3 regions of the Agrobacterium sp. 22094 genome follow, and region 1 is predicted to be linked to each of the others. Evidence: predicted binding sites of a transcription regulator. Region 1 holds the regulator's gene; each other region holds the start of a gene.
The links. The regulator LexA, encoded in region 1, represses DNA repair genes until DNA is damaged. The targets are predictions, from matches to a motif close to TGTTCNNNNTGTGTTCNG.
Positions count from the first base shown of each region.

Region 2: a site for LexA is predicted at 1,934-1,951, ahead of ACTJK5_RS13200 (ATP-dependent helicase). Genes of this name have one in related genera too.
Region 3: a site for LexA is predicted at 2,190-2,207, ahead of radA (DNA repair protein RadA). Genes of this name have one in related genera too.

Region 1 covers NZ_JBQEPX010000001.1:938,882-943,249, forward strand. Annotated here, with positions in the region: gene ACTJK5_RS04460 (glutathione S-transferase family protein) at 1-533, opposite strand, end outside; gene ACTJK5_RS04465 (GFA family protein) at 795-1,193, shown strand; gene ACTJK5_RS04470 (hypothetical protein) at 1,285-1,542, shown strand; gene lexA (transcriptional repressor LexA) at 1,536-2,261, opposite strand; gene ACTJK5_RS04480 (hypothetical protein) at 2,618-3,181, shown strand; gene kdsA (3-deoxy-8-phosphooctulonate synthase) at 3,304-4,152, shown strand.
Region 2 covers NZ_JBQEPX010000002.1:147,079-151,446, forward strand. Annotated here, with positions in the region: gene ACTJK5_RS13195 (diguanylate cyclase domain-containing protein) at 160-1,629, shown strand; gene ACTJK5_RS13200 (ATP-dependent helicase) at 1,990-4,056, shown strand; gene ACTJK5_RS13205 (GntR family transcriptional regulator) at 4,164-4,368, opposite strand, start outside.
Region 3 covers NZ_JBQEPX010000001.1:1,496,503-1,500,870, forward strand. Annotated here, with positions in the region: gene ACTJK5_RS07210 (AraC family transcriptional regulator) at 35-892, opposite strand; gene alr (alanine racemase) at 972-2,147, shown strand; gene radA (DNA repair protein RadA) at 2,259-3,662, shown strand; gene ACTJK5_RS07225 (CvpA family protein) at 3,756-4,343, shown strand.

The DNA.
Region 1 (4,368 bases):
GGCGAGAGTGCTGTGCCGTAAGTCTGGAAGCGAAACGCGACGGGGCAGAAGAACGCGTCGACGGCGGTGAAATTGATGCCGGCCAGAAACGGCCCGCCGAAGGTGTCGAGGCCCTGCTGCCATAGCGCGTCGATACGCGCGATATCCTTGCGGAGCGCCTCGGTTGCCGGAACCGGTCTGATCCGCAAACCTACACTCATCGGGTGTAGATTGCGCAGCGATTGGAAGCCGGAATGCATCTCCGCGGATGCCGAGCGCGACCAAGCCCGCGCTTTGGCATCCTCAGCCCAAACACCATCATGCCGTTCCGCCAGGTACTCGATGATTGCAAGCGAGTCCCAGATGGTGACATCGCCATCCACGAGGCAGGGCACCTTGCCTGTGGGGGAGAAGTGCGTGAAGCCATGCTTGGGATCGGGATCGTTGAACGGGACGAGATTCTCTTTGAAGGGAATCTCCAATGTCCGCATCAGCACCCAAGGCCGGAGAGACCAGGAGGAGTAGTTCTTGTTGGCGATGTAAAGATCGTACATGTTGTCTCCTTCTGGTGATACGGCCACTTGAATCGCATGCGATCAGCAAAAGCGTCCATGCGGTGCAAAAGTGCGAATGTTATTTCTCTGTCCATCGTCCTAACGCATGAGCGAGAGGACATACAGGCCGAGTCTGTCATGTCAGATATCATATGAATTGATGCGTTCGCCGCTCTCACCTTTCCGAAAACAGAAGCAGAATGAACTTCATCGGTTCGTCGCGGTTTGATGGGAAGGCGTCAAGCAAATGGAGCGGTCGAGATGAACATGAAATCTGGCGGTTGTGCCTGCGGCAGCGTGAGGCTTTCGATAGTCGGTGAGCCCTATCGTATCGGGATTTGTCACTGCATGGATTGTCGCAAGCACCACGGCGCGCTCTTCCACGCATCCGCCATCTTCCCGCAGGATGCCGTGACCATCGAAGGAGAAATACGCAGCTATAATGGCCGCTTCTTCTGTCCCAACTGCGGATCGCCGGTCTTCGGAAAAAGCGACGACGAAATCGAGGTCAATCTCGGTTCTCTGGATTCACCAGATCAGTTCGAGCCGACCTACGAGCTTTGGACGGTCCGCCGTGAGGCTTGGCTGCCGGATTTCCCGGCATTGCGCCAATATGAGCGGGACCGGGAATCGACAGGCAGAACGGAAAAGGGGCGGTGAGACTGTCCACCTTGTCGGATGGTAGCCGCGAGGTGGATTAGCCGCGTCTGTAAGTCCTGCTCTTAGAAGCGACGGGCGAGGGCGCTTGTCGGTGGCACTGAAAGATTGCCGCCGTTCGAAGGCCATGATCGGCATGCACCCGACCATCCGCCAATCTTTTCCTCATCCTCGGATCGAGAATGAGGATAACGAGAAAGACGAAGACGAAGACGAAGACGAAGAGAACCAGCGTCGAGACCTCGGCGCGATCAGAGGCAGCACATCGCCGCATCTGCCAACGAGGTCTGCGCGTCTTGCCTCTGCAAGAGCACAGGCAGCCAGTCTGAGCCGACTATCGTTCGCTCAGTGATAGCGACGAATGAGACCGACCAGCTTGCCCTGAATCTTTACCCGATCCGGTCCGAAGATGCGGGTCTCATAGGCTGGGTTCGCGGCCTCCAGGGCGATGGAAGCACCCTTGCGGCGGAAGCGCTTCAAGGTGGCTTCTTCATCATCCACCAGTGCGACGATGATATCGCCGGGGTTGGCGGTGCTGCCGTTGCGGATGATGACGGTGTCACCATCGAAGATGCCAGCCTCGATCATCGAGTCACCCTTGACCTCAAGCGCATAATGCTCGCCCGTGCCCAGCATATCGACGGGTACGACAACATCGTGGGTGTTGTTCTGGATAGCGGAGATCGGCACACCGGCGGCGATGCGTCCCATCACAGGAACGGTGACAGCGGAGGAGATCTGATCGTTTGCTGGCTTCGGCGCGGGAGCCGGCTCAGGCGGTTTGGCTTTTCCGAGGCTGCCCTCGATCACGCTTGGCGAAAAACCGCGCGGCGGCTTCTGTGCGGGTGCGGAATAGGCTTCCGGAAGCTTGATGACTTCCAGGGCTCTTGCCCTGTTCGGCAAGCGGCGGATGAAGCCGCGTTCTTCCAAAGCGGTAATCAGCCGATGGATGCCGGATTTCGAGGCGAGGTCGAGGGCATCTTTCATCTCATCGAAAGATGGCGGCACGCCGGACTCTTTCATTCGCTCATGAATGAAAAGAAGCAGTTCCTGCTGTTTGCGCGTGAGCATGAAGAAAACCCTTGGAATACGTGGCGAAGATTCGCGAAACAAATACAGAACGAACACTATATGTTCCATATGTGTTCTGCAATCCCTTAAAATTCCGCAAACGTCTCCGCCTCATCAATTCGCAGTCCTGTTATCCGCGCAATGGTAGAAGTTCATAGCTTCTTTACGGTGTTGGGCGTCTTTTTCCTCTCCAGGTTGATGATTTCATTTTTGCGGGTATCTACAAGCTGCTTCGAGGATCACACGATCCGGTCATCCTGTGGTATGAAGGCCAAGCCATTCGAAGCATTATCAACAAAGTTATCGTAGCTCTACGGCGCTGCCTTGCAGCGTTTTTTCGGGGCAGGGACATTTTTATGAAGCTCGTTAGATTTACCCTTATCGGAATGCTGATTGCGCTGGCCGGTTGCCAGACCCTCGATCCCAATTCACCGGAAGCTTTGAAGCGCAAGGAGTATGACCGGTTGCTGCTGAACACGACGATGGCCAATTGCAAGCTCATCGTTCAACTCAATCAGAAGCGCGTTTCGCAGAACAAGGAGCCGACGCGCGACAATAACTGTGCACGGATCCTGAAAAATCACGCGCTTGGCGGCGTTCATCCGGCGAGCTTCATCCCCGATCTTGCGGTGAACGGCATTCCCATTCCGATCGGTGGACTGATCAAGCTTGCAATCGTTGCCGACCGAAACCAGCGTGAGAAGAAGGCCTGGGAGGCATCGCTACCGGCTTGGGTTTCCGCCGGTGGTGAGAACAGCGAGAACGTTTATCGCATGTTGCTGACTCAAGGCTTCAAGCCCGAAGAATTGGAAGGGCTGAAGGGAAGTGCTGGATTTTCCGACGCGGTGCGCGCAGTCGGGCCGTTCGTGCAGTCTTCCGAGGCCAATCCCGATGTCGTCCGGAAGGCGAATGCCGGCTAAAGGGCAAGCGGTTGGTGCTCCCTCATCTCGTGACACATGGCGCGCTTGCTGCTAATGCCTGTGCAACATCGCAAATTAAGCGGTTGCCGGCGATGTCCGGCGCATGTGTCGTGAGGAATGAGATGACTTTGAAGAACAATTTGAAAGTGGTCGCTGGCGAAGGCAAAGGCGCTGTCGCCTTCTCCAACACAGAGCGGTTTTCGCTGATCGCCGGTCCGTGCCAGATGGAAAGCCGCGACCACGCTTTCATGATTGCCGGCACGCTGCATGAGCTTTGCGGCAAGCTCGGCATCGGGCTTGTCTATAAGTCATCCTTCGACAAGGCCAACCGCACATCGCTCTCCGGACAGCGTGGCATCGGTCTCGACAAGGCCATGGAGATCTTTGCCGATCTCAAGAAGGAATATGGCTTCCCTGTCCTGACCGACATCCATACGGAAGAGCAGTGCGCCATTGTCGCCGAAACCGTCGATGTCCTGCAAATCCCGGCCTTCCTCAGTCGCCAGACCGATCTTCTGATCGCCGCCGCAAAGACCGGTCGCGTGATCAATGTGAAGAAAGGCCAGTTCCTGGCGCCCTGGGACATGAAGAACGTGCTGGCAAAGCTCAACGAGAGCGGCAATCCGAACGTTCTGCTCTGCGAACGCGGCGCATCTTTCGGCTATAACACGCTTGTCTCCGACATGCGCTCGTTGCCGATTATGGCCTCGCTCGGTGCGCCGGTGGTGTTCGATGCGACGCATTCCGTGCAGCAGCCAGGCGGGCAGGGTGGGTCGACGGGTGGTCAGCGCGAATTCGTCGAGACATTGTCGCGCGCAGCCGTGGCCGTCGGCATTGCCGGACTGTTTGTCGAGACCCATGAAGACCCGGACAATGCCCCTTCCGACGGCCCCAACATGGTTCATCTGAAGGATATGCCGAAGCTTCTGGAGAAGCTTCTGGCGTTTGACGCTATCGCCAAGGCCGCCTGATTTTGGCCTAATCGATTTTTATAGGTTGGGCGACGCCTGATGCTGGGCGTCGTCATTGTAATTTCTCACGCTTCGTCTACAGCGAAGTTGCAATGACCTTTCACACTTTTCAGAATCGCTTATCCGCCGTCCGGCTCGAAAACGGCTTCACAGTTTTGCCGATGCGCTCTAAGACAAGCGACTGAAATTCATCTGTTCCAGTCCCAAGGGAGAGAC
Region 2 (4,368 bases), on a different contig from region 1:
TGTCGCCCCAGCGGAAATGCCGATCCTTACGGGCTCGCACGCGCCCACCCATCTTTTGATCGAGGACTTTCAATACTATTAAAGCACCGGTTACATATTATTCGTAAAGTCTCGGCAGCGCGGTCCACTGCAGTGCTTGAACTTACCCCAGGAAATCCGATGATCGATGCTTTAGAGTCCGATATCTTCAATCTTGCGCCGATCGCCATGTGGATCGAAGATTTTAGCGGAGTGCAGGCGCTTTTCGATGACTGGCGCTCCAGGGGAGTGACCGATATCAAAGCCTTCCTGAGAGAGGATCGCAACCGGATTCATGCCTGTTCGACGCGGATCCGCGTTACCGCTGTCAACGCCAAAACTCTCGACCTTTTCGAAGCGGATAGCCTCGAGCACTTGGTCGCCAATATCACTTCCGTCTTCCGCGATGATATGCTGGACACTCATATCAATGAACTGTCCGCGCTCTTCGATGGCGAAATGTCTTTTTCGAGCACGACCGTCAATTACACAATTTCCGGGCGCAGGCTCGACATCCAGCTGCGAGGAACAGTTCTACCAGGTCATGAAGAGACGCTCGGCAGGGTTCTTTTGACTACCGAGGATATCACCGACCTCGAAAACGCCCGTCGTGCGGAAGCCGAACAAAGGCGTCAGGCGGAGGGCATTTTCCAGCATTCCCCGGTATCGCTATGGATTGAGGATTTCAGTCGCATCCGCACGCTGATTGAAGACATTCGTGACCGCGGCATTACCGACTTCCGCACATTCATGGACGTTCACCCGGAATTTGTGCGCCAATGTATGAGCGAGATCAGGGTTATAGACGTCAATCAGTCAACACTCGATCTGTTTGGCGCCAGAGATCAAAACGATCTTCTGCACCGGCTTGGCGAAATTTTCCGTGACGACATGGAGAAACCCTTCCGAGAACAACTGATGGAGCTTTGGAACGGCAATCTCTTTCATCACCGCGAAGTGGTGAATTACGCGCTAGATGGTTCAATGCGTCACATTTTGCTGCATTTCTCCGTGTTCCCGGGTCACGAAGGCGATTGGTCTCGCGTACAGGTGGCGCTCGCCGACATCACGGCACGCAAGAAGGCAGAAGCCTATCTCGAATATCTCGGAAAGCATGACGTCCTCACCAAACTCTACAATCGCGCCTTCTATGCCGACGAGATGAACCGCCTCGAGCGCAAATCGCTGCGCCCTGTCTCAGCCGTCATCATTGACCTTAATGGCTTGAAGGAGGCTAACGATCAACTTGGGCACGACGCAGGCGACGGACTCTTGCGCCGCTTCGGCGAGATCCTCAATGGCGCGGTGGCGGCGCCGAACCATGCCTGCCGGATAGGCGGGGATGAATTTGCGGTCCTGTTGCCCGGCGCAGATGCAAAATCCGCTGCCACAATGATGGAAACAATCCTTGAACTTCTGCGGATCAACAATCAGTTTTACTCGACTGCTCCTCTGAGCATGTCCTACGGCGTGGCGACCAGTGAAGCAGACGAGACAATCGAGTCTGTCGTCAAACGTGCTGACGCCCTCATGTATGAAAACAAGAAAGCGCATTACGCCTCTATCAATCTCGGTGGCGCGCTGACCCGAGCGGAAGCTCGGAGACGATAATCCGCGGCAGAATCGCACCCTGACTCCAGGCGGTCACGTGTCGAAGACGTTTGGGTACTAGTGATTGGTGCCTACTAGGCCACACCAAGCATCATCGGTTATTTAAGTCGCTAGAGTTGGCGCACTGATCGCGCAATTGACAGCCTGAGCGCCGCCGCCAAAACTTGCGCATGCTTTGAAAATCAAAGGCGCATTCTCTAAAAACGAGCCGCGCCGGATTGTCGTCCGACCATTCTCCTGCTCTTCTGGAAGAAATAATCGCTTGATGGCATGAGAACCTTCCATACAGCTAAAGAGTGGCGTATGTTCAGTCTTTGTTCCCAACCCCTCCTTTGCAATCTGAGCATCAAGTAAGATTTTATGGCCGTCGCCTATCTCGAAAAACTAAATGAGCAACAGCGTGAGGCCGTCGAGCATGGCGTTGGACTGGCTGAGGGCGAGACGGGAGGACCTCTGTTGATCATCGCCGGTGCAGGCTCCGGCAAGACAAACACGCTGGCGCACCGCGTCGCTCATCTCATCGTCAATGGTGCCGACCCTCGGCGCATTCTTCTCATGACCTTCTCACGCAGAGCAGCATCGGAAATGTCCCGCCGCGTCGAGAGAATCTGCCGCAATGTGCTGGGCTCTAACTCTGCGATCTTGACGGACGCACTTGCGTGGTCCGGCACATTCCACGGTATCGGCGCAAGGCTGCTGAGAATGTATGCCGAGCAGATCGGTCTCAACATGGACTTTACGATTCACGATCGGGAAGACAGTGCGGACCTGATCAACCTGGCGCGTCATGAGCTAGGCTTTTCAAAAACTGAAAGCCGATTTCCCACCAAGGGCACCTGTCTTGCGATCTATTCCCGCACGGTAAACTCCCAGACGCCGTTGAGCGAGATACTGCGTCAGCACTATCCCTGGGTGGCGATGTGGGAAGAGCAGCTTAAGGAATTGTTTGCGGCCTATGTAGAGGCAAAGCAGAGCCAGAACGTTCTCGACTACGACGATCTCCTCCTCTACTGGGCGCAAATGGTCGGCGATCCGGATCTAGCCGATGATATCGGCAAGCGGTTCGACCACGTTATGGTTGACGAATATCAAGACACCAACAGATTGCAGGCCTCGGTCTTGATGGCGCTGAAGCCGGGTGGTCGCGGTCTGACTGTGGTTGGCGACGATGCCCAGTCGATCTATTCCTTCCGCGCTGCGACGGTCCGTAACATTCTTGACTTCCCGACGTCGTTCACCCCAGCCGCTGACATCATCACGCTCGACCGCAATTACCGCTCGACGCAACCGATCTTGGCGGCAGCGAACAGTGTCATCGAACTTGCACGCGAGCGTTTCACCAAGAACCTGTGGACGGAGCGGGAGTCGCTCGAGCGCCCGAAACTTGTCACAGTCAAGGACGAGACCGAACAAGCTAACTTCATCATCGATCAGGTGCTTGCCAATCGCGAAACAGGAATGACGCTCAAGCAGCAGGCCGTTCTCTTTCGAACATCAAGCCATAGTGGTGCACTTGAGGTTGAGCTTACCCGACGCAACATCCCCTTCGTCAAATTTGGCGGTCTCAAGTTTCTCGACAGCGCCCATGTAAAGGACATGCTGTCCGTCCTGCGTTTCGCGCAAAACCCGCGTGATCGGGTTGCCGGATTTCGCCTGCTGCAGATGCTCCCAGGCATCGGTCCGAAGAAGGCTGGTGTTATTCTCGATACTATCTCGTCTGATCCTGAACCGATCATGGCACTTGCGGAAATCCCGCCGCCACCAAAGACGGGTGCAGATTGGACATCTTTTGTGACGCTCCTCGCTGGTCTTGGGAAAACGCAGCAAGGGTGGCCCTCGGACATAGCTCAGGCCCGTCTTTGGTACGAACCCCATCTTGAGCGGATGCATGAAGATGCCGATACGCGTAAAGCTGACCTTCTACAGCTTGAGCAAATCGCTGGCGGATACGCGTCCCGCGAACGGTTTTTGACCGAACTAACCCTTGATCCTCCAGATGCTACGAGCGACCAGGCAGGAGTCCCGTTGCTCGATGAGGACTACCTCATCCTCTCGACAATACATTCTGCGAAAGGCCAGGAATGGCGCTCAGTGTTCATGCTGAATGTTGTCGATGGCTGCATACCGTCTGATCTAGGCACGGGGACGACACAGGAACTCGAAGAAGAGCGGCGTCTGCTTTATGTAGGAATGACACGCGCGAAGGACAGCCTGGCGCTGATTACGCCGCAGCGATTTTTTACCCATGGGCAGAACTCGCAGGGCGATCGACACGTCTATGCATCACGTTCCAGGTTTATCCCGGCAACTCTGCTTCAATATTTCGAACCTACGACCTGGCCCAAAGTTTCGGCTGCGGCATCTGAGCGTAGTGCACAGCAAATTCGCATCGATGTCGGCGCGCGGATGCGCGAAATGTGGAAGTAGTATTGCCAGTGCGCGCCCTTTAAGCGACGGCGGACCCGTCAACGTTCGAGAAGTATGGATGCGCGCACATAGCATCTTGCCCGTAGACCGGCGATCGACCAGACGGGTTAGAGGTCCTCAAGTCCATTAAGCAAAGCGATATGGTCTTTTCCACTGATTGCGTCTGCATCTGTTTGAACGACATACTCTATCACGGCCGAAATGCCACTGAGATGGCGTCTGAGCAAAGTCACGGCCTCATCCTCATCACGGGCCTTTATGGCCGTAGAGAGTGCTACGTGCTCTGCGATTACCTCATCAAAGTAACCGATC
Region 3 (4,368 bases), 560 kb from region 1:
GGTCGGCCCGTATTGAACGAAAATGATCTGCAGGTCATGCGGCGCGGAATTGACCCGGCGTTACGCCCGTGCGGGCCTTGAAGTGGCGCGTAAAATGCGCCTGATCGGCAAACCCGCATTCGAGCGCAACCGAAGCCGGGCTTTCTCCCTGACGCAACAGATGCCTTGCTCGGCGGATGCGGATATCAGTGAGATAGGCATGCGGCGTGATGTGGAATTCGCGGCGGAAGGCGCGGATCAAATGCGCACGGCTGAGACCCGCCATACCCGCCAATTCCTCAAGCCCGACATCCGTATCGAAGTTGTCGTTGAGATATTCACGCGCCTGATAGACCGCGGTTTTCTCGCGTGTCTGGACGGGCAAGATGATGGCGCTGCCGTGCCGGGAAAACAGTTCTGCCAGAACCGAGAACATGCCTTCATCCGCCTCCAGTGCCCCTGCCCCGTTTTCCAACCCGCGATGGGCAATCTGGAAGGCCTGCGCCATCTTGGGATCATGCGGCAGGAAGCTTGGGAAGGACGGCGTGCCGTGAAAGGCGCGACCCGTCATGTCTTCGATGACCTCAGACAAAAGCGCGATATCTGGATAGATCATGCGGTATCGATAACCGTCACCGCCGGGGGCACCGTCGTGTATCTGGCCGGGATCGATCAGGTAGAGATGACCGGGGCCGGTGCGCTCCGTCGTGCCCTTGATGGTCGAAATCTGCGAACCGTTTTCGATGGCGCCGATGGAAAATGTATCATGCGCATGCGGCGAAAACTCATGCGTCAGGAACGTCGCCGTCATGCACTCCATGCCTTTGAAACGCTTGTCCCGCCAGAACCTGGTGGTTTCTGCGCGCGAAAGCGGCATGTGGTCGGTGGCCTGTTCCTGCGAAACATTGTGCATAGCTCGGGTTTAGACCAATCCGTCATGACCGTCTTGAACAAAAGTGATAGACCACGCAGACATTCAAAAGGTGCAGACCATGACAGACGACCTCGATGACAGCTTCTCCGAAATGGATGCGGATGCATTCGAAAGCGCACCCCTTCGACTGACCGTCGATCTCGCCGCACTTGCGGATAACTTTCGTGACATGCAGCGCCGTTCCGGCAAGGCACGCGCCGCCGCCGTGGTGAAGGCGGATGCCTACGGCATGGGGATCGAGGATTGTGGCGGAACGCTTTATCACGCCGGTGCCCGGGATTTCTTCGTCGCCAGTGTGTTGGAGGGCGTGACGCTTCGTCCTCATGCGCCGGAAGCGCGCATCTTCGTTCTTTCCGGCATCTGGCCGGGCCAGGAGCGCGATGTCTTCGCCCATGATCTCGTGCCAGTCGTTGCCTCTGAAGAGCAGCTCTCCTTCTGGACGAGCGCTCTGGCGGAGCGCGGTGATCATCCGTTTGCGCTGCATGTCGATACGGGTTTCAACCGGCTTGGGCTTCCACTCGAAGACGCGCTTTATCTCGCCGATGACCCGACACGTCCGGCAAGCTTCGACCCCGTGTTGGTCATGTCTCATCTTGCCAGCGCCGACACCCCCTCTTCGCCAATGAACAAGGCGCAACTTGAGTCATTCCGAAGAGTTAGCGCGGCTTTCGAAGGTATCGAATCAAGCCTTTCAGCCTCTGCCGGAATCTTCCTCGGCCCGGACTACCACTTCGATCTGACGCGTCCGGGTATCTCGCTTTACGGCGGCGAAGCGGTCAACGACATGAAGAACCCCATGCGCCCGGTCGCCAAGGCGGAGGCGCGGATCATCCAGATTCGCGAGGCCGGTGAAGGGCAGACGGTGAGTTATGGCGGCACCTATCAGTTGAAGCGTGCGAGCCGTCTGGCGATCGCGGCCGTGGGTTATGCCGATGGCTATTCGCGATCGCTCTCCGGCTCCGGCATTCCGCTGCGCGAGATGGGCCGCGGCGGCGCGGAAGGATTCATCAATGGCTATCGCGTTCCGGTCGCCGGCCGCATCACCATGGACCTCACCATTTTCGACGTCACCGACGTGCCGGAACGTGCCATTCGCGCAGGCGACTATATCGAGCTCTTCGGGCCGAACGTGCCCGTCGATGAAGTGGCGCGGGCCGCGGGCACCATCGGCTACGAGATGCTGACAAGCCTCGGGCTTCGGTATGAGCGGCAATATCTGATCGGCGACGAGTAACGATTTCCACCTCTTGGAAAGCTCGAACGATCCGTGCTAGATGAGAACAAAACGGGATCGAAATTCTTCGCGACCCCGCTGGTTCATCTCTTAAGAAAAAGACTGACATTCATGGCCAAAGCCAAGACACAATTCGTCTGCCAGAACTGCGGCACGGTGCACACCCGTTGGGCCGGAAAATGCGAGGGCTGCGGCGAGTGGAACACCATCGTCGAAGAAGACCCCATGGGCGGAATTGGCGGCGGCCCCGGCAAGACGCCGAAGAAGGGCCGTCCCGTCACCCTCACCTCGCTTTCCGGTGAAATCGAGGAGGCACCGCGCATTCCGACCGGCATGAGCGAACTGGATCGTGCGACCGGCGGGGGCTTCGTGCGCGGATCGGCGGTGTTGATCGGTGGCGATCCGGGCATCGGAAAATCGACCCTTCTGATGCAGGCTGCGGCGGCACTCTCCCGGCAAGGTCATCGTGTCGTTTACGTCTCGGGCGAAGAGGCTGTGGCACAGGTGCGCTTGCGGGCGCAGCGTCTTGGTGCGGCGGACACCGACGTGTTGCTGGCGGCTGAAACCAACGTCGAAGATATTCTGGCGACGATTTCCGAGGGCAAACGGCCCGATCTCGTCATCATCGATTCCATTCAAACGCTGTGGAGCGACACCGCCGATTCAGCGCCTGGAACTGTCACGCAGGTGCGCACCGGCGTTCAGGCGATGATCCGGTTTGCCAAGCAGACGGGTGCCACCATGGTGCTGGTCGGCCATGTGACGAAGGAAGGCCAGATCGCCGGTCCGCGCGTGGTGGAGCACATGGTGGATGCCGTGCTCTATTTCGAGGGCGATCGTGGGCATCATTACCGCATCCTTCGTACCGTCAAGAACCGTTTCGGGCCGACCGATGAAATCGGTGTCTTTGAAATGTCGGACAGGGGTCTGCGCGAGGTCTCCAATCCATCGGAACTTTTCCTTGGAGAGCGCAACGAAAAGTCCCCGGGTGCGGCTGTTTTCGCCGGTATGGAAGGCACGCGGCCAGTGTTGGTGGAGGTTCAGGCCCTAGTGGCGGCCACTTCGCTTGGCACACCGCGTCGTGCTGTGGTGGGATGGGACTCCTCACGCCTTGCCATGATTCTTGCCGTGCTCGAGGCCCATTGCGGCGTGAAGCTTGGCCAGCACGATGTCTATCTCAACATCGCCGGTGGCTACCGGATTTCGGAGCCCGCAGCAGACATGGCGATTGCTTCTGCACTGGTTTCCTCGCTTGCCGGTCTTGCCCTGCCTGCCGATTGCGTCTATTTCGGCGAAATCAGCCTGTCGGGCGCAGTGCGGCCGGTTTCCCAAACGGCGCAGCGGTTGAAGGAAGCCGAGAAACTTGGATTTTCCGCCGCATTTCTGCCTTCCGCGTCGGCAGAACTCCCGAAGGGCTCAAAGGGGCGCTGGACGGAGATTGAAAGCCTCCCCGATCTCGTGGCGCGCATTGCCGGCTCGGGCAACCGCTTCAGACAGGCTGAGGAAGACGAATAATGATCCTTTCGCTGGTTACCCGGCTAGTGTAAGAGGATCGCAAATTGGCACAGCGGCGCCCTGTTTGGGTGCTGCGACCTCCGGAGTTGGTAAATGCCCATTACGATTTTCGACGGTATCGTTCTTGCCGTTGTGCTTTTCTCCGCCGTTCTCGCCATGGTGCGCGGGTTCTCGCGTGAAATTCTGTCCATCGCAAGTTGGGTTGGCTCCGTTGCAGCTGCTTATTATCTCTACCCGCTGCTGCTTCCCTATGCGCGCAACTATACCGATGACGACAAGATCGCTATTGCCGGTTCGGCCGGTCTGGTCTTTCTCGTTGCGCTGATCATCATTTCCTTCATCACGTCGCGCGTCGCCGACTTCATCATCGACAGCCGCATTGGTGCGCTGGATCGCACACTCGGTTTTCTCTTCGGTGCAGCGCGCGGCCTGCTTCTGCTCGTCGTCGCGGTCGCCTTCTGGAACTGGCTGGTCGATGTCAGAACCCAGCCCGAATGGGTGACGCAGGCTAAGTCCAAGCCGTTCCTGGATGGTTTGGTCGGAAAGCTTGAGGCGGTTCTGCCGGATGATATCGAGCCTCAAATCCGCGCTCGAATTCTTGGCAAAAAGACAGAGACAACACCTGAGCAGGCGCCCGCGGAAGACGCACCGGCGACCACGACACCGGTACCAGCGAATTGATGCGATAGCGCGCCTTGCAATAGAT